DNA from 3 places in the Pseudomonas cistanchae genome. Region 2 is predicted to be linked to each of the others. Evidence: predicted binding sites of a transcription regulator. Region 2 holds the regulator's gene; each other region holds the start of a gene.
The links. Region 2 encodes sigma-54, which starts transcription at its own class of promoters, with help from an activator protein. Its sites were predicted from a motif close to ANTGGCATNNANNTTGCTNT; they were not measured.

Region 1 (7,810 bases), on a different contig from region 2:
CTGGGCTTCTCCGCTGACCTGGTGATGCAGTCGTTCTGCCACACCGCGGCTTATCCGAAGCCAATCGACGTCACCACCCACCATACCCTGCCGGATTTCATCCGCACCCGTGGCGGCGTGTCCCTGCGTCCTGGCGACGGCATCATCCACAGCTGGCTGAACCGCATGCTGCTGCCGGATACCGTCGGCACCGGTGGCGATTCGCACACCCGCTTCCCAATCGGCATCTCCTTCCCGGCCGGTTCCGGCCTGGTTGCCTTCGCCGCTGCTACCGGCGTTATGCCGCTGGACATGCCGGAGTCGGTACTGGTGCGCTTCAAGGGCAAACTGCAACCGGGCATCACCCTGCGTGACCTGGTCCATGCCATCCCTTACGTGGCCATCCAGAAAGGCCTGCTGACCGTCGAGAAGAAAGGCAAGAAGAACATCTTCTCCGGCCGCATCCTCGAGATCGAAGGTCTGGACGAGCTGACCGTTGAGCAGGCTTTCGAGCTGTCCGACGCCTCCGCCGAGCGTTCCGCTGCTGGTTGCACCATCAAGCTGCCGGAAAAGGCCATCGCCGAATACCTGCGTTCGAACATCACCCTGCTGCGCTGGATGATCAGCGAAGGCTACGGCGATGCCCGTACCATGGAACGTCGCGCCCAAGCGATGGAAGCCTGGTTAGCCGATCCGAAGCTGATGGAAGCCGACAAGGACGCCGAGTACGCCGAAGTCATCGAAATCGACCTGGCCGACATCAATGAGCCGGTTCTCTGTGCACCGAACGACCCGGACGATGCCCGTCTGCTGTCCTCCGTTCAGGGCGAGAAGATCGACGAAGTGTTTATCGGCTCCTGCATGACCAACATCGGTCACTTCCGCGCTGCCGGTAAGTTGCTGGACAAGGTCAAAGGCACCCTGCCGACGCGTCTGTGGCTGTCGCCGCCGACCAAGATGGACCAGCATCAGCTGACCGAAGAAGGCTATTACGGCATCTACGGCAAAGCCGGCGCGCGCATGGAAATGCCGGGCTGCTCGCTGTGCATGGGTAACCAGGCACGCGTTGAGGCGAACTCCACCGTGGTTTCGACTTCGACCCGTAACTTCCCCAACCGTCTGGGCGATGGCGCCAACGTTTACCTGGCTTCGGCCGAGTTGGCTGCGGTTGCCTCGATCCTGGGTCGCCTGCCGACCGTTGAGGAATACATGGTCTACGCGAAGGAAATCGACACCATGGCGGCTGATGTCTACCGCTACCTGAGCTTCGACCAGATCGCCGAGTTCCGTGAAGCTGCTGCGAACGCCAATATCCCGGTCGTTCAAGCCTGACGAAACAACGCGTCGCGCTGCACCTGTAAAGAGAAGCCCCGCCTTGTGCGGGGCTTTTTCTTTTCACGCTATTTTGCCCATGTAGCATTTGCTCCTGCTTGCTATGGCTGCAATGGGTAGGTACGCCGTCAGCACCAGTGCAGGCTGCGAATTCCTCATGCGCGCGGCCCAGGCGGCCCCGCGTCATCCTACAAATCATCTCTATCCACACTTCAGCGCTGACGCCTGCACACTACAGAGTACGGCGATATAGTTTTTTCTATTCAGGCGCATCAGCGCTATCCAGGCAAATGGCATACGCCTTGCTGTGCCATAGCCAGACAAGTCTTCCCAACGGCAACACGACTTGATAGACGACGGGTGACGCCCCAATCGCTGACTAGATCAGCCATTGGCACCGCACCTTTTTTGCGTGGACCAAGGAAAAAGCACCATGAGCGAGCACGACATCAGGCGCAGCGACGCACCGGAAAAGCGCGTGCTGAATATCGGCTTCATCGCCCTGACCGACGCCGCGTCGGTAATCGTTGCCGCCACCCAGGGGTTTGCCGAGAAATACGGGCTGACCCTCAACCTGCAACGCCAGGCCTCATGGGCTACCCTGCGCGACAAGCTGCTCAGCGGCGAGCTGGATGCGGCGCACAGCCTTTACGGAATGATCTACGGTGTGCAATTGGGGCTTGGTGGCGCACCGGCCACGGACATGGCGATCCTGATGGGGCTCAATCAGAACGGCCAGAGCATCAACCTGTCCCAGGGCCTCAAATTCGCCGGCGTGACCAGTCGCGACGCACTGAAGATTCGCGCGCACCACAGCGGTGCGAAATTGATCTTCGCCCAGACGTTTCCCACCGGAACCCATGCCATGTGGCTGTATTACTGGCTTGCCGCCCAAGGTATCCACCCTTTGAATGACGTGGAAAGCGTGGTGGTGCCACCGCCACAGATGCTCGCCCACCTCAAGGCGCGGCGTATCGATGGGTTCTGTGTCGGCGAGCCCTGGGCCGCGCATGCCGTGGAAGAACAACAAGGCTACACCCTCGCCACCAGCCAGTCGATCTGGCCGGATCATCCGGAAAAAGTGCTCGGCTGCACCCATGCTTTTGTCGAGCGCAACCCCAACAGCGCACGGGCCTTGATCATGGCGGTGCTTGAAGCCAGTCGCTTCATCGATCAGAACGAGGAAAACAAGCTCAGCACCGCACGCCTGCTCAGCGGCCAGGCATACCTCGACGCCCCCTTGAGTGCCATACAACCGCGCTTTCTCGGTCACTATCAGGACGGCCTCGGCTACGCCTGGCAGGATGCTCACCCGCTACGCTTTCATGGTGAGGGGGCGGTGAACATGCCGTACCTGTCGGACGGAATCTGGTTCATGACTCAGTTCCGGCGCTGGGGCCTGCTGCGCGATGACCCCGACTACCTAGGGCTCGCCAATCAGGTTCAGCAACTGGAGCTGTATGCCCAGGCCGCAGAAGCAATCGGCATTCAGGTACCCGATGCAATGCGCAGCAGCCAATTGATCGATGGAAAAATCTGGGATGGCAGCGATCCCATCGGTTATGCCCACAGCTTTGCCATTGATGCCCTGGTCGACAGCTCCGCTGTTGCCCTTTGACCGACAGGAGCCACCGTCATGCTGCGTATCCTGTTAATCAACGACACCCCGAAGAAGGTCGGCCGACTGAAAGCTGCGCTGACTGAAGCCGGCTTCGAGGTTATCGATGAATCGGGGCTGACCATCGATCTGCCCGAGCGGGTGGAAGCCGTGCGTCCCGATGTCATCCTGATCGACACCGAATCACCCAGCCGCGATGTGATGGAACAGGTGGTGCTGGTGACCCGCGATCAGCCGCGCCCCATCGTCATGTTCACCGATGAACATGACCCGGGAGTGATGCGTCAGGCCATTCAGTCGGGCGTAAGCGCCTACATTGTCGAAGGCATCCACGCCCAGCGCCTGCAGCCGATTCTTGATGTGGCCATGGCCCGTTTTGAAAGCGACCAGGCCCTGCGCGCACAACTGCAGGCGCGTGATGCTCAGTTGGCCGAACGCAAGCGCGTCGAACTGGCCAAGGGCTTGCTGATGAAAATGAAGAGCTGCAACGAGGAAGAGGCCTATACCTTGATGCGCCGCCAGGCCATGGGCCGCCAGCAGAAGCTGGTGCAGGTGGCCGAGCAGATCATCGCGATGCACGACATGCTCGGCAGTTGAGTCGCGGATGACAACACGGCGCGTGCAACGTCGTCCTGAGCGAATCCGCGGCTAAGTAGAATCGGCCCCTGTCAGTCAAACGCTTACCTCTCTGCGCGTCAGCGCTGCCTGGCCGATGGCAAGCGCTGCCGATAAGCCAACGCGCGCAAGTTTATTTGCCCGCCTGCGAACCTTTCCGACACACGTGGGTCACTGTGCTGGTAGCTCGCCGATGTGTCTAGCATCGGCAACCGCAAGCAGTGACCCGACACAACATCGCAAGGTCGCGATAAGAGCTGCTCCAACCTTTCAGCTATCCGAATCAGGATGACCCCGTGATGCTTAAAAATGCAGCTACCCGCAGCTTACTGCTGCCATCGGCCTTGATCGGCCTGTTTAGCGGCCATGTTCTTGCCGAACTGAATCCCGACCTGCCGCCCGGCGGCAACTTCGCCTTGGAAAACTGGAACATCACCATTCCGGTGGATGCCAATAACGGCGTAACGGGCAAACCGCTGACCATTCTGCCTTCCGCCCTGAGCGGGCCAAACGGTTACACCAACCCGCCATCGCTCTATACCGACACGGACGGCGCGATGACCATGTGGGCTCCCCTCAATGGCGCGACCAGCGGCGGTTCCAAGCATCCGCGTTCGGAACTGCGCGAAATGATCGACCCGTCCAGCAACCATGTGAACTGGGACAGCAACGGCACTGCGCTGCTTGATGCGCAGCTTCGCGTGATGCAGGTGCCGAGCAAGGATGGCACCGTGATCGTCGGTCAGGTCCACGGTCATGGCTCAGCGCCGTTGGTGCTGGTGTATTACAAGTACAACGCGAAGACCCAGACCGGGGTGGTCATGGCCAAGCTGCAAGGTACGCCGATTCAGGGCCCGCCGTTCTGGCAGCATCAGGTCGCAAGCGGCATCAAGCTGGGTCAGGCGTTTACCTACCAGATCCGCGTTGAGCGCGAGAGCGGCAGCCTGGCGGTGGCATCGGTCTCGGTGAACAACGGCACGCCCGCAACCATGGTCATGGACCCGTCGTGGGATACCGAAACCTTCTACTTCAAAGCCGGCTCCTACCTGCACACCTACGGCACCAGCAGCACCGAAGGCGCCCTGGTGAAGTTTTACCGTCTGGCCACCAGCCATCCGGAAAATGGCCTGCAGATTTCCAGCAATGCCGCCTTGCCTAAGGCAAAAGTTGGCAGCGCCTATACCACCCAGCTGCAATTTCGCGGCGGCACCGGCGGCGGCACCTGGTCGCTGGTCAGCGGCTTCCCGCCAAAGGGGCTGATGCTCGAGCGCAACGGCACCATCAGCGGTATACCGCACGCCAGCGCGGGGACCAATCGCCCCAATGACTTCATGGTTCGGGTGACTGATGCCAACGGCAGCACCTACTCGAAGAAATTCTCCATAGTCGTCTCGCCTTAACAGAAGCGTTCTTCCGATCAGACTGCGGGCAGGGCGACTCAGGTCGCGGCTGTACTGCTCGTAGTTCCACTGTTCCTCTTCAATCTCTGCCTAGCGCGGCGCTGTACGGGCGTCTGGCTGGCAGGGTGTATCTGCTGCGCCGTCATCGAGCTGATTAGACTGAACTCGTCCATCCCCAGCGAAAGGAGAACAGGATGAGTACAGCCACCGATGAACGCGGGCTGCTAGCCGAAGCAGACCGCCGCGCACTGAGTTATTTCGACGGCATTGCCACACGGCCAGTGTTTCCCAGCCAAGAGGCCATCGCCCGGCTGGACGCCTTCAACGGGCCCGTGCCCGAGCAAGGCGTGGCAGCACATGAGGTACTGCGGCGCCTGGATGAAATCGGCTCGCCCGCAACAGTGGCATCCAATGGACCGCGCTACTTTGGCTTTGTCATCGGTGCGACCCTGCCCGCCGCCGCAGCCGCAGAACGCATGGTATTGGCCTGGGATCAATGCGCGTCCTCGTTTGACAACTCGCCGGTCGCGGACAAACTGGAGCGAATTGCCGGGCGCTGGGTCAAGGAACTGCTGGGTTTGCCGCCTAACAGTGCGGTCGGCTTTGGCACCAGTGCAACCGCCTGTACCCTCGCCTGCCTCAGTGCGGCACGGCGCGCACTGCTGGCGCGTAAGGGCTGGAACTTTGATGAAGATGGTCTGGCAGGCGCACCGCTAGTACGGGTGGTGATCTCCGCAACCTGCCATATCACCGTGAAGAAGGCTTTACGCATTCTCGGTTTCGGTACGAAGCAGCTGATCGTTGCCCCTACCGATCCACAGGGACGAGTCGACCCTAGGCAACTGCCTGAGCTGGACGACATGTGCATCCTCTGCCTGCAGGCCGGCGAGGTGAACACTGGTGAATTCGACCCTTTTGCCGAGCTGATCCCGCAGGCCAAGGCCGCTGACGCCTGGGTGCATATCGACGGGGCCTTCGGTTTGTGGGCCCGCGCTTCCTCCTCCGCGCACCTGGCCGCAGGCGTCGAGTTGGCGGACAGCTGGACCACCGACGGGCACAAGTGGCTGAACACGCCTTACGATGGCGCCATGGCCATTTGCCGGGATGCCACCGCGCTGGCCGGAGCGATGAACAGTGATGCGGTTTACGCCACCGCGTCCAGGGACGCGCAGAAGAACCTCAACCTGGAATTTTCCCGCCGCGCCCGCGGGATTCCTATCTGGGCCGCGTTATCTACCCTGGGTCGCGACGGCTTACGCGAGATGATCGACCGGCATATCCGCCAGGCCGGCCATCTCGCGGCACGGCTGCGTGAAGCGGGTTTTCAGGTACTCAACCGCGCAGTGCTGAACCAGGTGCTGGTACGTGCCGACAGCGATGAACAAACTCTGGCGATCCGCCTCGCCGCGCAGAACTCCGGTCAGGTGTGGTTCGGCCCTACAGTCTGGCAGGATCGGCCGGCGTTTCGCCTGAGCATTTCGTCCTGGCGTACGACGGACGCCGATATCGAGCGCCTGATCGAGCTGCTGATCGAACTGAAGCGCCAAACAACCCGTTAAAAACCCGGCGCGCCGCTCTCGACAAGCCCCTCGCGCTGGGCTTATCTTCGCCGCTGGCCACCGCAGTGGCCAACGTCGCTCGGACGGTTCCGGGCGCTTACGTATCCGAGGAAAGCATGGCTGACCAAGCTTCGCGCCGCTTTGCGCGCATCGATCGACTCCCCCCCTATGTGTTCAACATCACCGCCGAACTGAAGATGGCCGCGCGACGCCGCGGCGAAGACATCATCGACTTCAGCATGGGCAACCCGGATGGCGCCACGCCGCCGCATATCGTCGAGAAGCTGGTGCAAGTCGCCCAGCGCGAAGACACCCACGGCTATTCCACCTCCCGCGGCATCCCGCGTCTGCGCCGCGCCATTTCGCGCTGGTACAAGGACCGCTACGAGGTCGAGATCGACCCGGAAAGCGAAGCCATCGTCACCATCGGTTCCAAGGAAGGCCTGGCGCACCTGATGCTGGCGACCCTTGACCATGGCGACACCGTGCTGGTGCCCAACCCCAGCTACCCGATTCATATCTATGGCGCGGTGATCGCCGGCGCTCAGGTGCGTTCGGTGCCGCTGATTCCTGGCGTCGACTTCTTCGCCGAGCTGGAGCGGGCGATTCGCGAGTCGATCCCTAAGCCGAAGATGATGATTCTCGGTTTCCCCTCAAACCCCACTGCGCAGTGCGTGGAGCTGGACTTCTTCGAGCGTGTGGTAGCGCTGGCCAAGCAATACGACGTGCTGGTGATTCACGACCTGGCCTACGCCGACATCGTCTACGACGGCTGGAAAGCCCCGTCGATCATGCAGGTACCGGGCGCCAAGGACATTGCCGTGGAGTTCTTCACCCTGTCGAAGAGCTACAACATGGCCGGCTGGCGCATCGGCTTCATGGTCGGCAACAAGGAGCTGGTCAGCGCCCTGGCGCGGATCAAGAGCTACCACGATTACGGCACCTTCACCCCGCTGCAGGTGGCGGCAATTGCCGCGCTCGAAGGGGACCAGCAATGCGTGCGCGATATCGCCGAGCAATACCGCCAGCGCCGCAATCTGCTGGTCAAGGGCCTGCACGAGCTGGGCTGGATGGTCGAAAACCCCAAAGCCTCGATGTATGTCTGGGCGAAGATTCCCGAGCACTATGCCCAACTCGGCTCGCTGGAATTCGCCAAGAAGCTGCTGCTGGAGGCCAAGGTCTGCGTGTCCCCCGGTATTGGTTTCGGTGACTATGGCGACGACCACGTACGCTTTGCATTGATCGAAAACCAGGACCGCATCCGTCAGGCACTCCGCGGGATCAAGACCATGTTCCGCGCTGACGGT
Region 2 (7,810 bases):
GCCGACACCGATTTCCAGGGTGCGGTTTTGCATCAGAAGTCTCCAAACATCAAAGCGGTCAAAATGAAATCGAGGCCAAGCACGGCCAGCGAGGCGTATACCACCGTTCGGGTGGTTGCACGGCTGATACCTTCGGACGTCGGCTCGCAATCGTAGCCCTGAAACACCGCAATCCAGGTCACGACGAAGGCAAAGACGACGCTTTTGATCACGCCGTTGAGCACGTCCTCGCGAAACGAAACGCTGTTTTGCATGGTGGCCCAGAACGAGCCCTCATAGACGCCAAGCCAGTCAACGGCGACCATCGCGCCACCCCAGATGCCTACCACACTGAAGATCATCGCCAGCAGCGGCATCGAGATGAAGCCCGCCCACAGACGCGGCGCGACTATGTACTTGAGCGGGTCCACGCCGATCATTTCCAGGCTCGACAGCTGCTCGGTCGACTTCATGTTGCCGATCTCGGCGGTCAAGGCGGAACCGGCGCGCCCGGCAAACAGCAACGCGGTCACCACTGGGCCCAGCTCTCGCAACAAGGTGAGCGCAACCATCTGCCCGACCGCCTGCTCCGAACCGTACTTGGCCAGAATGCTGAAGCCCTGCAACGACAGGACCATACCGATGAAAATACCCGAGACGACGATGATCGCCAGGGACATGACCCCCACCGAGTAGAGCTGCTTGATCAGCAACTGCACCGGCTTGCCCGCCGTGCCCCGACCGAAAAGCGCACGCAACAGGAAGATGACCGAGCGCCCGAGTGTCGCGACCACATCGATACCCGCACGGCCGAACAGGCGCACCCGTTCGAGCGTAGTGACCTTGCGCATCAGCGCTCCCCCAGTAAATCGTCGCGGTAACTCGCCGCCGGAAAGTGAAAGGGGACCGGACCGTCCGGATTACCCTGCATGAATTGCCGCACCCGAGGATTGTCCGAATTCATCAATTCCTTCGGCGTGCCCTGCCCCAGCACCTGGGTATCGCCGACGATATACAGGTAATCAGCGATGCTGGCGGTTTCTGCCAGGTCATGGGATACCACGATGCTGGTGATGCCAAGGGCATCATTGAGCAGGCGAATCAGGCGCACCAGAACACCCATCGCAATCGGGTCCTGACCCACGAACGGCTCGTCATACATGAGGATCTGCGGGTCAAGGGCGATAGCCCGCGCCAAAGCAACGCGGCGCTTCATGCCGCCGGACAGCTCGTCCGGCATCAAGTCGACCGCGCCGCGCAGCCCGACCGCCTGCAGCTTCATCAGAACGATGTCGCGAATCAGTTCTTCCGGCAATTCGGTGTGTACGCGCAGCGGAAAGGCGACGTTCTCGAACACATCGAGATCGGTGAATAGCGCGCCACTCTGGAAGAGCACGCCCATCTGCTTGCGCATGTCGAACAGCTCGCTGCGCGAGAGCGTAGGCAGATTGTGCTGATTGACCCAGACTTCGCCCGCGCTGGGCTTGAGCTCGGCGGCGATCAGGCGCAACAGCGTGGTCTTGCCGCAGCCGGAAGGGCCCATGATGCCGGTGACCTTGCCGCGCGGGATGCGAATGTCGACGTTATCGAAAATGGCACGGTTACCGCGCTTGAAACTGACGCCTTTCAGCTCGACTGCATACTGGGTGTCGGCGTTCATCTGGACTCCTTGCTTAACGCTTCCCTGACAGACGCATTGCCCCTCGAAAAGGGCACCACTGCCGCGCATCTGAGCGAAAATGGCCGCGCACTATAGCATTCGGCCCTGCGTCGCCCAACAGCCAAGATGCAACGGCAAATGACTCTCCGACAGAACGCAAAACGGCGGTGCGCCGGATTCGCAGGTGAGCGCCCGCGGCTTTCTGTTTATAATCGCCGACTTTCAGTCACACGCCGTTATGGATGCCATGAACCAGTCCGACGAACTGATCAAGTCAGCGCAACGAACCATCCGCCTCGAACTGGAAGCGGTTGAAGACCTGCTGCAGCGAATCGATGGCGATTTCATTCGCGCCTGCGAGCTGATCCTCGCTAGCAAGGGCCGGGTGGTCGTGGTGGGAATGGGTAAATCCGGGCACGTCGGCAACAAGATCGCTGCAACGCTGGCCAGCACTGGCACCACCGCGTTCTTCGTCCATCCCGCTGAAGCCAGCCATGGCGACATGGGCATGATCACCCGCGACGATGTGGTTCTGGCGCTTTCCAACTCGGGCTCGACTGCGGAAATCGTGACCCTGCTGCCGCTGATCAAGCGCCTCGGCATCACGCTGATCAGCATGACTGGCAATCCCGACTCACCGCTGGCCAAGGCCGCAGAGGTCAATCTGGATGCGCGGGTTTCCCAGGAAGCCTGCCCGCTCAACCTGGCACCGACGTCCTCGACCACCGTGTCACTGGTTCTCGGCGATGCACTGGCGATTGCGCTGCTGGAAGCGCGCGGCTTCACTGCCGAGGACTTCGCCTTTTCCCATCCCGGCGGCGCACTGGGTCGTCGCCTGCTGCTGAAAGTGGAAAACGTCATGCACGCCGGCAGCAGCCTGCCGCGAGTACAGCGGGGCACCGCCTTGCGCGATGCGCTACTGGAAATGACCCAAAAAGGCCTGGGCATGACCGTAGTGCTGGAAAACGACGGTGGCCTTGCCGGAATCTTCACCGACGGCGACCTACGCCGCGCCTTGGACCGCGGCATCGATGTGCGCGCAGCGAAGATCGACGATGTGATGACTGCCCATGGCAAGACCGCACGTGCCGACATGCTCGCCGCCGAAGCGCTGAAGATCATGGAAGACCACAAAATCAGTTCGCTGGTGGTGGTCGACGATGACCTGCAGCCGGTTGGCGCGCTCAACATGCATGATTTGCTACGCGCCGGAGTGATGTAATGAGTACTGACCTGACCAACCCGGACCTGCTGCAGCGCGCCAAGGCGATCAAGCTGGCGATTTTCGATGTGGATGGCGTGCTTACCGACGGCAAGCTGTACTTCCTGGTCGATGGCAGCGAGTTCAAAACCTTCAACACCCTTGACGGCCATGGCATCAAGATGCTGATCGCTTCGGGCGTTCGCACCGCGATCATCAGCGGCCGCAAAACCCCGGTGGTCGAACGCCGCGCGCAGAACCTGGGTATCCATCACCTTTACCAGGGCCGCGAAGACAAACTGGTCGTGCTTGATGAACTTCTCGGCGAACTGGGCCTAAGCTACGAGCAGGTTGCCTATCTGGGCGACGACCTGCCGGACCTGCCAGTGATCCGCCGCGTAGGCCTGGGGGTAGCGGTCGCCAGCGCAGACGGCTTCGTACGTCAGCACGCCCATGCAGTAACCGTGGCGCGCGGTGGCGAAGGTGCGGCGCGTGAATTTTGTGAAATGATCATGCGCGCGCAGGGCAACCTAGATGCCGCCCAAGCCGCTTATCTATAGAGCCCTCTTATGCTGCGTAAATTTTTAACTCCGCTGTGCTTTCTGATTGCCGCGGCGCTACTGGCCGCAGTGGGTTACTGGAATATCAGCCCGGACAGTTTCGCCGACAAGCCGGTCAAGGCCGGCGTGGACAACCCCATCGATTTCTACGTGATCAATGCGCGCACGGTGCAGTACCAGGAAGACGGCAAACTCCACCACCAGATGACCGCCTCCAAACTGGAGCACGTCAAAGCCAGCGATGTCACCTTGCTGACCAGCCCGAACATGCACCTGTATCGTGGCACCGAACTGCCCTGGAAAATTCGCAGCGAACACGGCGAAGTAGCGCCCAAGGGCACCGAGGTCGAACTGATCGATAAGGTCCGGGTGGAGCGCACCGATGCCAAAGGCCGGCCGACGATCCTCACCACCAGCCGCCTGACGGTATTTCCCGAGAAGGAATATGCGCAGACCAAGCAAGCCGTTAGAATCGACGCCGCCAATGGGGTGACCACGGCGCAAGGAATGAAAGCGTACTTAAATGACGGCAGGATGCTCCTGCTGTCCAACGTAAGAGGCCAGCATGAGGCTCGTTAAAACCCTCCCTATTCTGCTTAGCTTAGGCGTCGCGCTCGGAAGCGTTACCGCCTGGGCACTTCCGACCGATCGCGAGCAGCCGATCCGAGTTCAGGCCGATAGCGCGGAACTCGATGACAAGCAGGGCGTTGCCGTCTACCGCGGTGATGTCGTCATCACCCAAGGCACCCTCAAGATCACGGGCGACACCGTAACCATCACCCAGGATGCCCAGGGTGATATCGAGGTATTCACCTCGGTCGGCAAACCGGCCTATTACGAGCAGAAGCCCTCCGCCGACAAGCAGATCGTCAAAGCCTATGGCCTGACCATCCAATATTTCGCGGCCAATGAGCGCATCGTGTTGATTGACCAGGCCAAGGTAATCCAGGAAGGCAACACCTTCGAAGGCGAGAAGATCGTCTACGACACCCAGCGCCAGATCGTCAATGCCGGGCGAGCGACAGGCACCAACCTGACCACGCCACGGCCACGGATCGACATGGTGATCCAGCCGAAAAACAAACCCGCCGAACAGCAGGCGCAGTAACAATGGCCACTTTGAAAGCCCAGCACCTGGCTAAAAGCTACAAGGGCCGTCAGGTCGTTCGTGATGTGAGCCTAAGCATCGACAGCGGGCAGATCGTTGGCCTGCTCGGGCCCAACGGTGCGGGCAAAACCACCTGCTTCTACATGATCGTCGGCCTGGTACAGGCCGATCAGGGTCGCGTGCTGATCGACGACCTGGATGTCAGCCACAAGCCGATGCATGGCCGTGCCCGTGCCGGAATCGGCTATCTGCCGCAGGAGGCTTCGATTTTTCGCAAGCTCAGCGTGGCCGACAACATCATGGCGATTCTCGAAACGCGCAAGGAGCTGAACGGCGCGGAACGTCGCAAAGAGCTCGAAGGCTTGCTGCAGGAATTCCATATCAGCCATATCCGCGACAACCTCGGCATGAGCCTGTCCGGTGGTGAGCGCCGCCGCGTGGAAATTGCGCGCGCCCTAGCGACCGCACCCAAGTTCATCCTGCTGGATGAACCCTTCGCTGGCGTCGATCCTATCTCCGTGGGCGACATCAAGCAGATCATCCATCACCTCAAGGCGAAGGGCATCGGCGTGTTGATCACCGACCACAACGTCCGTGAGACCCTGGATATCTGCGAAACCGCCTATATTGTGAACGACGGCCAGTTGATCGCAGAAGGCAATGCCGAGGCCATCCTGGCCAACCAAACGGTCAAGGAAGTTTACCTGGGGCATGAATTCCGCCTGTGACGGGCGCTTTTCTTAGCCGAATCACAGCTAGCGCTAGGCAAATGCCTTAGGGTCAGGCATATAATTTGCTTCCTTGAGGCGCCACGGCGCCGCTGTAGTGGATTGCGCACAGACGCCGGTAAATTAAGGTCTGCAATGAAACCATCGCTAGTCCTGAGAATGGGCCAGCAGCTGACGATGACCCCGCAGCTGCAACAGGCCATCCGCCTACTTCAACTGTCGACCCTGGATCTGCAGCAAGAGATTCAGGAAGCGTTGGAGTCGAACCCGATGCTCGAACGCCAGGAAGAAGGCGACGACTTCGACAATTCGGACCCCATGGCCGATGGTGCCGAAAGCAATTTGGCACCAGCCGAACAGCCGCAGGAAACCCTCTATCAGGAAACCAGCTACCAGGAAACCACACAAACCGTGGACAACCTGGAAGAAGGCGACTGGAACGAACGCATTCCCAACGAGCTTCCAGTCGACACCGCCTGGGAAGACGTCTATCAAACCAGCGCCAGCAGCCTGCCGAGCAGCAGCGATGATGACGACTGGGACTTCACCACCCGTACCTCCGCGGGCGAGAGCCTGCAAAGCCATTTGCTCTGGCAACTCAACCTGGCACCCATGTCCGACAAGGACCGCTTGATCGCAGTGACGCTAATCGACTGCATCAACGATCAGGGCTACCTGGAGGAGACGCTTGATGAGGTCGTCGAAGCCTTCGACCCTGAGCTGGACATCGAGCTGGACGAAGTGCAAGCTGTGCTGCACCGCATTCAACAGTTCGAGCCGGCCGGCGTAGCCGCCCGCGACCTCAGTGAATGCCTGCTGCTGCAGTTACGCCAACTTTCGCTCAAAACGCCCTGGCTGAGCGAAGCGCAGCGCCTGGCAAGCGACTATCTGGACTTGCTCGGCAACCGCGATTACAGCCAGCTGATGCGGCGAATGAAGCTCAAGGAAGACGAGCTGCGCCAGGTTATCGAACTGATTCAGAGCCTCAACCCACGTCCCGGCTCGCAGATCGAGTCAAGCGAGCCCGAGTATGTGGTGCCTGACGTCATCGTGCGCAAGCACAACGATCGCTGGCTGGTGGAGCTGAACCAGGAAGCCATGCCACGCCTACGCGTCAATGCGCAGTACGCCGGGTTCGTGAAGCGTGCTGACTCCAGCGCCGACAACACCTTCATGCGTAACCAGCTGCAGGAAGCCCGCTGGTTCATCAAGAGCCTGCAGAGCCGCAACGAGACCCTGATGAAGGTCGCCACCCAGATCGTCGAGCATCAGCGCGGCTTTCTCGATTATGGCGACGAAGCAATGAAGCCACTGGTGCTGCACGATATCGCCGAAGCGGTGGGCATGCACGAGTCGACCATTTCCCGGGTAACCACCCAGAAGTTCATGCACACCCCACGTGGCATCTACGAGCTGAAGTACTTCTTCTCCAGCCACGTCAGCACCTCCGAGGGCGGTGAATGCTCGTCCACCGCGATCCGCGCAATCATCAAAAAATTGGTCGCCGCGGAAAATGCAAAAAAGCCGTTGAGTGACAGCAAGATCGCTGGTTTACTGGAAGCACAAGGCATTCAAGTAGCTCGCCGCACTGTTGCGAAATACCGTGAATCCCTCGGTATAGCGCCCTCCAGTGAACGCAAGCGACTGATGTAAGGTGGCTCGACGCGGAAGACTGACACATGCTGGATATTCCGTATTCAGTTTTGCGTTACTGGCAACTCCACGGTATCGACTGGCTGATCTGCAACGCCGGATGCCTGACCAGAGTCTTTCTCGTCCCAGTGTTCCAGTGGCAGGCTGTTAGCCTGTCTCTTACACACGGCAACAAGGAGAAAGTGGTATGCAAGTCAACATCAGTGGACACCAGCTGGATGTGACCGACGCCCTGCGCGACTATATCGACGAAAAACTCACTCGATTGGAGCGCCACTTCGACAAAATCACCAATGTGCAAGTCATCATGGAGGTCGAGAAGCTCAAGCAGAAAATCGAAGCGACCCTACACATTGCAGGCGGCGAAATCGTCGCTAATGCTGAACATGACGACATGTACGCGGCCATTGATCTACTGGCTGACAAACTCGACCGACAACTCATCAAGCACAAGGAAAAGCAGCTCGACCGTCAGCAGGGTGCAATGGCCCGCTGACATCGCCTATCTCCTATGATTCGACTTGAAAATATCCTGACCCCCGGCCGCTCTCTCGTGAGCGTGCCGGGCGGCAGCAAAAAACGTGTTCTCGAACAGATTGCCAACCTCGTGGCGCGCGAGCTGCCCGACCTTGATGGCCAAGACATCTTCGAAAGCCTGATTGCCCGCGAAAAACTCGGCTCGACCGGGTTCGGCAATGGCATCGCCATCCCGCACTGCCGGCTGCCTGGTTGCACGGCGCCCATCAGCGCTGTTCTGCGCCTGGACGCAGCGGTAGATTTTGACGCGATCGACGGCGCCCCGGTGGATTTGCTGTTTGTGCTGCTGGTTCCCGAGGCCGCCACCGATGAGCACCTCGAGTTGCTGCGACAGATCGCCAGCATGCTTGATCGCAGCGACGTGCGCGAACGCTTGCGCGAAGC
Region 3 (7,810 bases), on a different contig from region 2:
GCATCGTGGTCGGCAACAGCAACACCTGGTCCGGCCACAAGAATTGTCTCAACCGTGGCCCCAATGCTCGTCTAACCGCCCGCGGTATGCTGCTCGGCGCTGGCACCGAGGGCACGCCACCCAGCAACTGCCTCACCGACATGCCGCTGGTGGATGACACCGCCCGGTTCACCACCATCATGTACCCGCTGGCGAACAACAACAGCACCCTGCCGACCCATGCCCTGCGTCGCGGCAGCCCTGCGGTTGATACGGCTGTGGGGTCGTGCGCCAGCCATGATCAGCGCGGTTCCAGCCGCCCGCGTGACGGTGACGGCGACGGCACCGCGGTTTGCGATCTGGGTGCCTACGAACGGCCGAAATTCTGAGACGCCTCTGCTCATCTGGCCTGAGCGAACCCGTGTCAGGCGTCAATCCGCATCGCCCCAATCAGGTGCAGCCTGTTTGCCGACGCCTCTTTTTGCGGCGGTAAACAGGCCAATGAGTTGATCCCAAGCCACCCAGATCGAGCCTTTGCGGGGTTGGCGCAGCTCTTGCTAAAGCATTGGCACCAGTAGCCAACGGCGGCTACTCGATAAACGACAACGACGTCGCCTCGACCACGCTCAACCAAGCGCGGGTCGACGCGACGTTTTTCGTTTTACGCCCCAGCGTTTGGGGTGAAGTGCTGGTGCTGCGATCCATCCCGGCACGGTTGAACCTTCCTAACCAGCTGCGGCTTCGGCCTCAGGGTGCCGCACCACAAGTACGGCACCTCCCCGGCTGTGCTCGATTGCCATGTCCACGACCATGGCGAGCGGGCCCGGTCGGGATTTTCCTTCGCTGATGAGGTTTTCGATGAATACGAGTTTCTGGAAATCCGGCCACACCCCGACCTTATTCGCGGCCTTTCTCTACTTCGACCTGAGTTTCATGGTCTGGTACGTGCTCGGCCCGCTGGCCGTGCAGATCGCTACCGATCTTGGCCTGACCGCCCAGCAACGCGGGCTAATGGTCGCCACACCGATTCTCGCCGGTGCGGTGCTGCGCCTGTTCATGGGGCTGCTGGCCGATAGATTGTCACCCAAGACCGCCGGCCTGATCGGCCAGGTCATCGTCATCAGCGCGCTTTTCAGCGCCTGGCAAATCGGCATCGGCAGCTACGAGCAGGCCTTGCTGCTCGGCCTCTTCCTCGGTTTCGCCGGTGCCGCTTTCGCGGTCGCGCTGCCGCTGGCATCACAGTGGTATCCGCCGCAGCACCAGGGCAAGGCCATGGGCATTGCCGGCGCGGGCAACTCCGGAACCGTGCTCGCAGCGCTGTTCGCGCCGGGCCTTGCCGCGCTGTTTGGCTGGCAGAACGTGTTTGGTTGGGCGCTGATTCCGCTGCTGTTCACCCTGGTGATATTCGCTTTCCTGGCGAAAAACGCGCCGGAGCGGCCGAAGCCAAAATCCATGGGTGATTACCTTAAGGCCCTGGGCGACCGCGACAGCTGGTGGTTCATGTTCTTCTACAGCGTCACCTTCGGTGGCTTCATCGGCCTGGCGAGCGCCCTGCCCGGCTACTTCAACGATCAATACGGCCTAAACCCGATCACAGCCGGTTACTACACCGCCGCCTGTGTGTGTGCCGGCAGCCTGATGCGCCCGCTGGGCGGCGCCCTGGCCGACCGAATCGGCGGGATTCGCTCGTTGCTGATGATGTACACCCTGGCGTCGATCAGCATCGCGGCGGTGGGTTTCAACCTGGCGAGTTCGACTGCCGCGCTGAGCCTGTTCGTGATTGCCATGCTTGGCCTCGGCGCGGGCAATGGCGCGGTATTCCAACTGGTGCCGCAGCGCTTTCGCAAAGAGATTGGCGTGATGACCGGGTTGATCGGCATGGCCGGCGGCATTGGCGGCTTCCTCCTGGCCGCCGGTCTGGGCACCATCAAACAGCAGACCGGCGATTACCAACTGGGGCTGTGGCTGTTCGCCAGCCTTGGCGTACTGGCCTGGTTCGGTCTGTATGGCGTCAAGCGGCGCTGGCGCACCACCTGGGGCAGCGCTGCAGTAACCGCCGCTCGGGTGTAATTGCGCGAACGTAGGGTGGATGACGCCTTTTTCATCCACCCTGGCGCAACCATGGAAAAACGGTGGATCGGTAAAGCGCGATCCACTACGCCAAACATTGGAGCACTGAGGCAAAGGCGAGGCTGACTGGCAGCGCTATTGCACTGGTCAGGAAAGACAGGAGTAGTCGGCAACGGCTCTTCTTAGCGGCCTCACCAGCCTCGCCTTTGCCTCAGCGTTTCTTCAGCAGCCTATCCAGGACGTCTGCATGGCCTTGCAACTGACCTTCGGCGAAGCCAGCGCCACCGGCCCACGGGCTGAAAACCAGGACGCCATTCGCGTGGTGACTCCGGCGCCAGGTCTTGCGGCAAGCAAGGGCTACCTGTTCGCCCTCGCCGATGGCGTGAGCCAGTGCGCCGATGGCGGGCTGGCGGCACGCGCAACCCTGCAGGCGCTGGCGCTGGATTACTACGCCACGCCGGAAACCTGGGCCGTGGCGCAATCCCTCGACCGCCTGCTGGTCGCCCATAACCGCTGGCTGCAAGCCAACGGCAGCGGCCAGCCACTGCTGACCACGCTGACGACACTGGTGTTGCGTGGCCGCCGGTTCACCCTGGCGCATGTCGGCGATTGCCGCGCGTATCGGTGGCACACCGGGCACCTGGAGCGCATCAGCGAGGACCACGTCTGGGAACAGCCGGGCATGCAACATGTGCTCAAGCGCGCCATGGGCCTGGATCAGCACCTGGTGGTCGACTACCTCGACGGCGAGCTGCGCGAGGGCGAATGTTTTCTGCTGGTCAGCGACGGCGTGTGGGCGACCCTGGGTGATGCTGGCATCCAGCGCATTCTGCATGACGAAAGCGACCTCGACGCCGCCAGCCGCGCGCTGGTCAGCGCGGCTCACCTGGCTGGCAGTCAGGACAATGCCAGCGCGTTGTTGCTGCGCATCGATGCGCTGCCGGAGAGCGCGCTGTCCGACACCCTCGCCCAACTGGATCACTGGCCGCTGCCGCCTAAGTTGCGCGACGGTCAGGCATTCGAGGGGTGGCACATCGAGCGCTTGCTGGCCGAGTCGCGCCAATCGCTGGTCTATCGCGTGCGCGACAACCAGGCGCGGCGCTGGCTGCTCAAGACCCTGCCGGCCAGCCGCGCCACAGAACCGCAGGCGGGGCCGGCGCTGCTGCTGGAAGAATGGTTTCTGCGTCGGGTCGCCGGGCGCTTCTTCGCTGAAATTCCCGCACTGCCGCAACGTCAGCACCTGTATTACATCCAGCGTGAATACGCCGGCCAAACCCTCGCCGAGCACATGCGCATGTCCGGCCCGCTGGGGCTGCCCGAATGGCTGGACATCGCCCCGCGTCTGATCAAGGCGCTCGGCATGCTGCATCGACGCAATATTCTGCACCGCGACATCAAGCCGGAGAACCTGCTGTGGGGCGACGACGGCGAGCTGCGCGTGCTGGACTTCGGCCTCGCGTACTGCCCTGGCCTGTCGCGCGATGAAGCGCACGAGTTGCCCGGCACCCCGAGCTACATTGCCCCCGAAGCTTTCGCCGGCGCTGCGCCCGACCCGCGACAGGATCTCTATAGCGCAGGTGTGACGCTCTATCAGCTGCTCACCGGGCACTACCCCTACGGCGAAATCGAGGCGTTCCAGCACCCGCGTTTTGCCAGCCCTACTCCGGCCAGCCGCTATCGCCCGGACCTGCCCGGCTGGATCGACGACAGCCTGAACCGCGCGCTCAGTGCAGATCCAAAGGCGCGCTATGAAACCGCGGAAGAATGGCTGCTCGCCCTCGAACAGGGGGAACGCACCTCCCTCAGCAGCAAGCCGCGACCGTTGCTGGAGCGCGAGCCGCTGCTGGTCTGGCGCGGTGTTGCGTTGTTCTCGCTACTGGTGAATCTGGCGCTGCTGCTGGTGCTCCTGACCTGACCGGTGAAACGCGCGTAGCGCACCAATGCAGCGCAAGCCGCATTCAAACAGTGCAATTCGCTTTACCGAAAGACGCTCGCAAACACTTGAAAACCCAGCAAAAACGCTAATCAGGCGAGTTGGCACAAGCTCTGCATTGGTAGCCCTATGCAACACCCGACATAGAGTGAGGCCCTCAACGTGGAGAGCGCACTGCCCGATAGAACGGGATCAGGACAAAGGCGTCCTCGCTAGGCAACTGGCGGGACGCCTTTTTTGTTTTACGGCTCGCCACACCTGGCAGCCACGCTGCAAGCCGTCGCGGGGCGACGTTAAAAATTGTTCCCGACAATTTTTCCGTACTTTTTGATTCAGGAGATGGCCGGCATGAAAAAACTCAAGCTGGTGATGATCGGCAACGGCATGGCCGGAGTCCGCACCCTCGAAGAGCTGCTCAAGCTCGCCCCCGACCTTTACGACATCACCGTGTTCGGTGCTGAGCCCCATCCGAACTACAACCGGATCCTGCTTTCGCCCGTCCTGGCTGGCGAGCAGACCTTCGAGGAAATCGTCCTCAACGATATCAACTGGTATGCCGACAACGGCATCAAGCTACTGCTCGGCCGCAAGGTCGTCGAGATCGACCGCAAACGGCGCCGGGTGATCGCGGACGACGGCAGCGAAGCGGACTACGACCGCCTGCTCATTGCCACCGGCTCCAACCCATTTATCCTGCCGATCCCTGGCAACACCCTGAAGGGCGTGATCGGCTATCGCGATATCGCCGATACCCAGACGATGATGGAAACCGCCAAGACCCACAGCCACGCGGTCGTCATCGGCGGCGGTCTGCTCGGCCTGGAAGCCGCCAACGGCCTCAAGCAGCGCGGCATGGACGTGACCGTCGTGCACATCAGCGACTGGCTGCTGGAACGCCAGCTGGACAAGAACGCCGGCAAGTTGCTGCAGGGCGCCCTGGAAGCGCGCGGCATTCACTTCCGCCTCAACGAACACACCCAGGAGTTGATGGACAACGGCGAAGGCCGGGTCTGTGCGCTGCAGTTCAAAAGCGGCGACGTGATCCCGGCCGATCTGGTGGTGATGGCGGCGGGTATCCGGCCGAACACCGAACTGGCGGAGAAAGCCGGCATCCCGTGCAACCGCGGCATCCTGGTCAACGACACCATGCAAACCTTCGACCCGCGCATCTACTCGATCGGCGAATGCGCCAGCCACCGAGGTATCGCCTACGGCCTGGTGGCGCCGCTGTTCGATCAGGCCAAGGTCTGCGCCAACCACCTGGCCCAGCTGGGGTTCGCCAGCTATAAGGGCTCGGTGACCTCGACCAAGCTGAAGGTTACCGGCATCGATCTGTTCTCCGCTGGTGAGTTCATGGGCGGCGAAGGCACCGAGACCATCACCCTGTCCGACCCGATCGGCGGCGTTTACAAGAAGCTGGTGATCAAGGACGACATTCTGGTCGGTGCCTGTCTGTACGGCGATACCGCCGATGGCGGCTGGTATTTCCGGCAGATCCGCGAGAACCACAATGTCAGCCAGATTCGCGATCATTTGATGTTCGGCGAGAGCACCCTTGGCGACGTCGGCCACCAGGGCCAGAGCAGCGCAGCGAGCATGCCTGACAGCATGGAAGTGTGCGGCTGCAACGGCGTGTGCAAGGGCACCATCGTCAAGGCAATCCAGGAAAACGGCCTGTTCAGCGTCGACGAGGTCAAGAAACACACTAAAGCCGCCAGTTCGTGCGGCTCCTGCGCCGGCCTGGTCGAGCAGATTCTGATCAGCACCGTCGGCGGCGCGGCTGACGTCAAGCCGAAGAGCGAGAAGGCCATCTGCGGCTGCAGCGAGCTCAATCATGGCCAGGTGCGCAAGGCCATCCGCGACGAGCACCTGACCAACATCACGCAAACCATGGCGTTTCTGAACTGGAGCACGCCCAACGGCTGCGCGACCTGCCGCCCGGCGCTGAACTATTACCTGATTTCCACCTGGCCGGGCGAAGCCAAGGACGACCCGCAGTCGCGCCTGATCAACGAGCGCGCCCACGCCAACATCCAGAAAGACGGCACTTATTCGGTGGTGCCGCGGATGTGGGGCGGCGTGACCAACCCCTCCGAGCTGCGCCGGATTGCCGATGTGGCGGACAAATATCAGGTGCCGATGGTCAAGGTCACCGGCGGTCAGCGCATCGACCTGCTGGGCATCAAGAAGGAAGACCTGCCGGCGGTGTGGAAGGACCTGGACATGCCGTCCGGGCACGCTTACGGCAAATCCATCCGGACGGTGAAGACCTGCGTCGGCAGCGAGTTCTGCCGCTTCGGTACACAGAACTCGACCCAACTGGGCATCGACCTGGAACACGACCTGTTCAATATGTGGTCGCCGCACAAGGTCAAGCTGGCGGTGTCGGGCTGCCCGCGCAATTGCGCCGAAGCCGGCATCAAGGACGTCGGCATCATCGGCGTCGACTCCGGCTGGGAGATGTACATCGGCGGCAACGGCGGCATCAAAACCGAGGTGGCCGAGTTCTTCGTGAAACTCAAAACCGCCGAAGAAGTGCGCGAATACAACGGCGCCTTCCTCCAGCTGTACCGCGAAGAAGCCTTCTACCTGGAGCGCACCGTGCATTACCTGCAGCGCGTCGGCATGGAGTACATCAAAAACGCCGTGGTCGAGGACGCTGAGAACCGCAAGGCACTGAATGCACGCCTGCAGTTCGCCCTCTCCTTCGAACAGGACCCGTGGAAAGAACGCATCGAACAACCGCTGCTAAAGAAAGAATTCGATCGCATCGCCGTTGTAGAAATTGAGGAGGCCACCGTATGAATTGGCTGGATATCTGCGCGCTTGAGGAAATCAACCCACTCGGTTCGCGCATCGTCGCCGGCCCCAAGGGCGATATAGCGGTTTTTCGGACCTCGGCCGATGAAGTCTTCGCCCTCGACGACCGCTGCCCGCACAAGGGCGGCCCGCTGTCGCAAGGCCTGATCTTTGGCAAGCGGGTGTCCTGCCCGTTGCACAACTGGCAGATCGAACTGGCCAGCGGCGAGGCCGTGGCGCCTGACGTCGGCTGCGCCCATCGGCATGACGCCAAGGTGGAAAACGGGCGCGTGCTGCTGGCGCTCAACGTCGCAGCCGAGTGCGCGTAAACCTGCAGGCCGCCACGTATGGAGTCGAACGCCATGAGCCAAACCAACCAGATCACCGCCTCGACCTGCTGCTACTGCGGTGTCGGCTGTGGCGTGCTGATCGAACATGACGGCGAGAAGATTCTTGGCGTGCAGGGCGATCCCGACCACCCTGCCAATTTCGGCAAGCTGTGCAGCAAAGGCTCTACTCTGCACCTGACCGGCGACCTCGACGCCCGTGCGCTGTACCCCGAGCTGCGCATGGGCAAAGGCCTCGCCCGCAGCCAAACCGACTGGGACAACGCCCTGGACCACGCGGCCAACGTGTTCGCCGCGACCATTCGCGAGCACGGCCCCGACAGCGTAGCGTTCTACATCTCCGGACAATTGCTCACCGAGGATTACTACGCGTTCAACAAGCTGGCCCGCGCCCTGGTTGGCACCAACAACATCGACAGCAACTCGCGGCTGTGCATGTCCTCCGCGGTGGTGGGCTACAGGCGCAGCCTCGGCGCCGATGCGCCGCCGTGCAATTACCAGGACATCGAGCAGAGCGACTGTGTACTGATCGCCGGCAGCAACATGGCATACGCCCATCCGGTGCTGTTCCGCCGCCTGGAGGAGGCCAGGGCCAAACGTCCGCAGATGAAGATCATCGTGATCGACCCGCGCCGCACCGATACCTGCGAGCTGGCCGATCTGCACCTGGCGATTCTGCCCG

Region 1: the regulator sigma-54 is predicted to act here: its motif matches at 1,601-1,620, upstream of ACX0MV_RS08340 (CmpA/NrtA family ABC transporter substrate-binding protein).
Region 3: the regulator sigma-54 is predicted to act here: its motif matches at 4,083-4,102, upstream of nirB (nitrite reductase large subunit NirB).

What each region holds. Positions count from the first base shown of each region.
Region 1 covers NZ_JBTLWN010000002.1:312,700-320,509, forward strand. The annotation lists gene acnB (bifunctional aconitate hydratase 2/2-methylisocitrate dehydratase) at 1-1,311, shown strand, start outside; gene ACX0MV_RS08340 (CmpA/NrtA family ABC transporter substrate-binding protein) at 1,745-2,929, shown strand; gene ACX0MV_RS08345 (ANTAR domain-containing response regulator) at 2,948-3,526, shown strand; gene ACX0MV_RS08350 (polysaccharide lyase family 7 protein) at 3,844-4,944, shown strand; gene ACX0MV_RS08355 (pyridoxal phosphate-dependent decarboxylase family protein) at 5,139-6,503, shown strand; gene alaC (alanine transaminase) at 6,620-7,810, shown strand, end outside.
Region 2 covers NZ_JBTLWN010000001.1:1,097,446-1,105,255, reverse strand. The annotation lists gene mlaD (outer membrane lipid asymmetry maintenance protein MlaD) at 1-33, opposite strand, end outside; gene mlaE (lipid asymmetry maintenance ABC transporter permease subunit MlaE) at 33-830, opposite strand; gene ACX0MV_RS05025 (ATP-binding cassette domain-containing protein) at 830-1,639, opposite strand; gene ACX0MV_RS05020 (KpsF/GutQ family sugar-phosphate isomerase) at 1,887-2,861, shown strand; gene ACX0MV_RS05015 (KdsC family phosphatase) at 2,861-3,400, shown strand; gene lptC (LPS export ABC transporter periplasmic protein LptC) at 3,410-3,979, shown strand; gene lptA (lipopolysaccharide transport periplasmic protein LptA) at 3,966-4,508, shown strand; gene lptB (LPS export ABC transporter ATP-binding protein) at 4,511-5,236, shown strand; gene ACX0MV_RS04995 (RNA polymerase factor sigma-54) at 5,372-6,889, shown strand; gene hpf (ribosome hibernation-promoting factor, HPF/YfiA family) at 7,077-7,385, shown strand; gene ptsN (PTS IIA-like nitrogen regulatory protein PtsN) at 7,401-7,810, shown strand, end outside.
Region 3 covers NZ_JBTLWN010000002.1:332,099-339,908, forward strand. The annotation lists gene ACX0MV_RS08420 (choice-of-anchor Q domain-containing protein) at 1-368, shown strand, start outside; gene ACX0MV_RS08425 (nitrate/nitrite transporter) at 838-2,049, shown strand; gene ACX0MV_RS08430 (bifunctional protein-serine/threonine kinase/phosphatase) at 2,297-3,964, shown strand; gene nirB (nitrite reductase large subunit NirB) at 4,331-6,787, shown strand; gene nirD (nitrite reductase small subunit NirD) at 6,784-7,110, shown strand; gene ACX0MV_RS08445 (nitrate reductase) at 7,144-7,810, shown strand, end outside.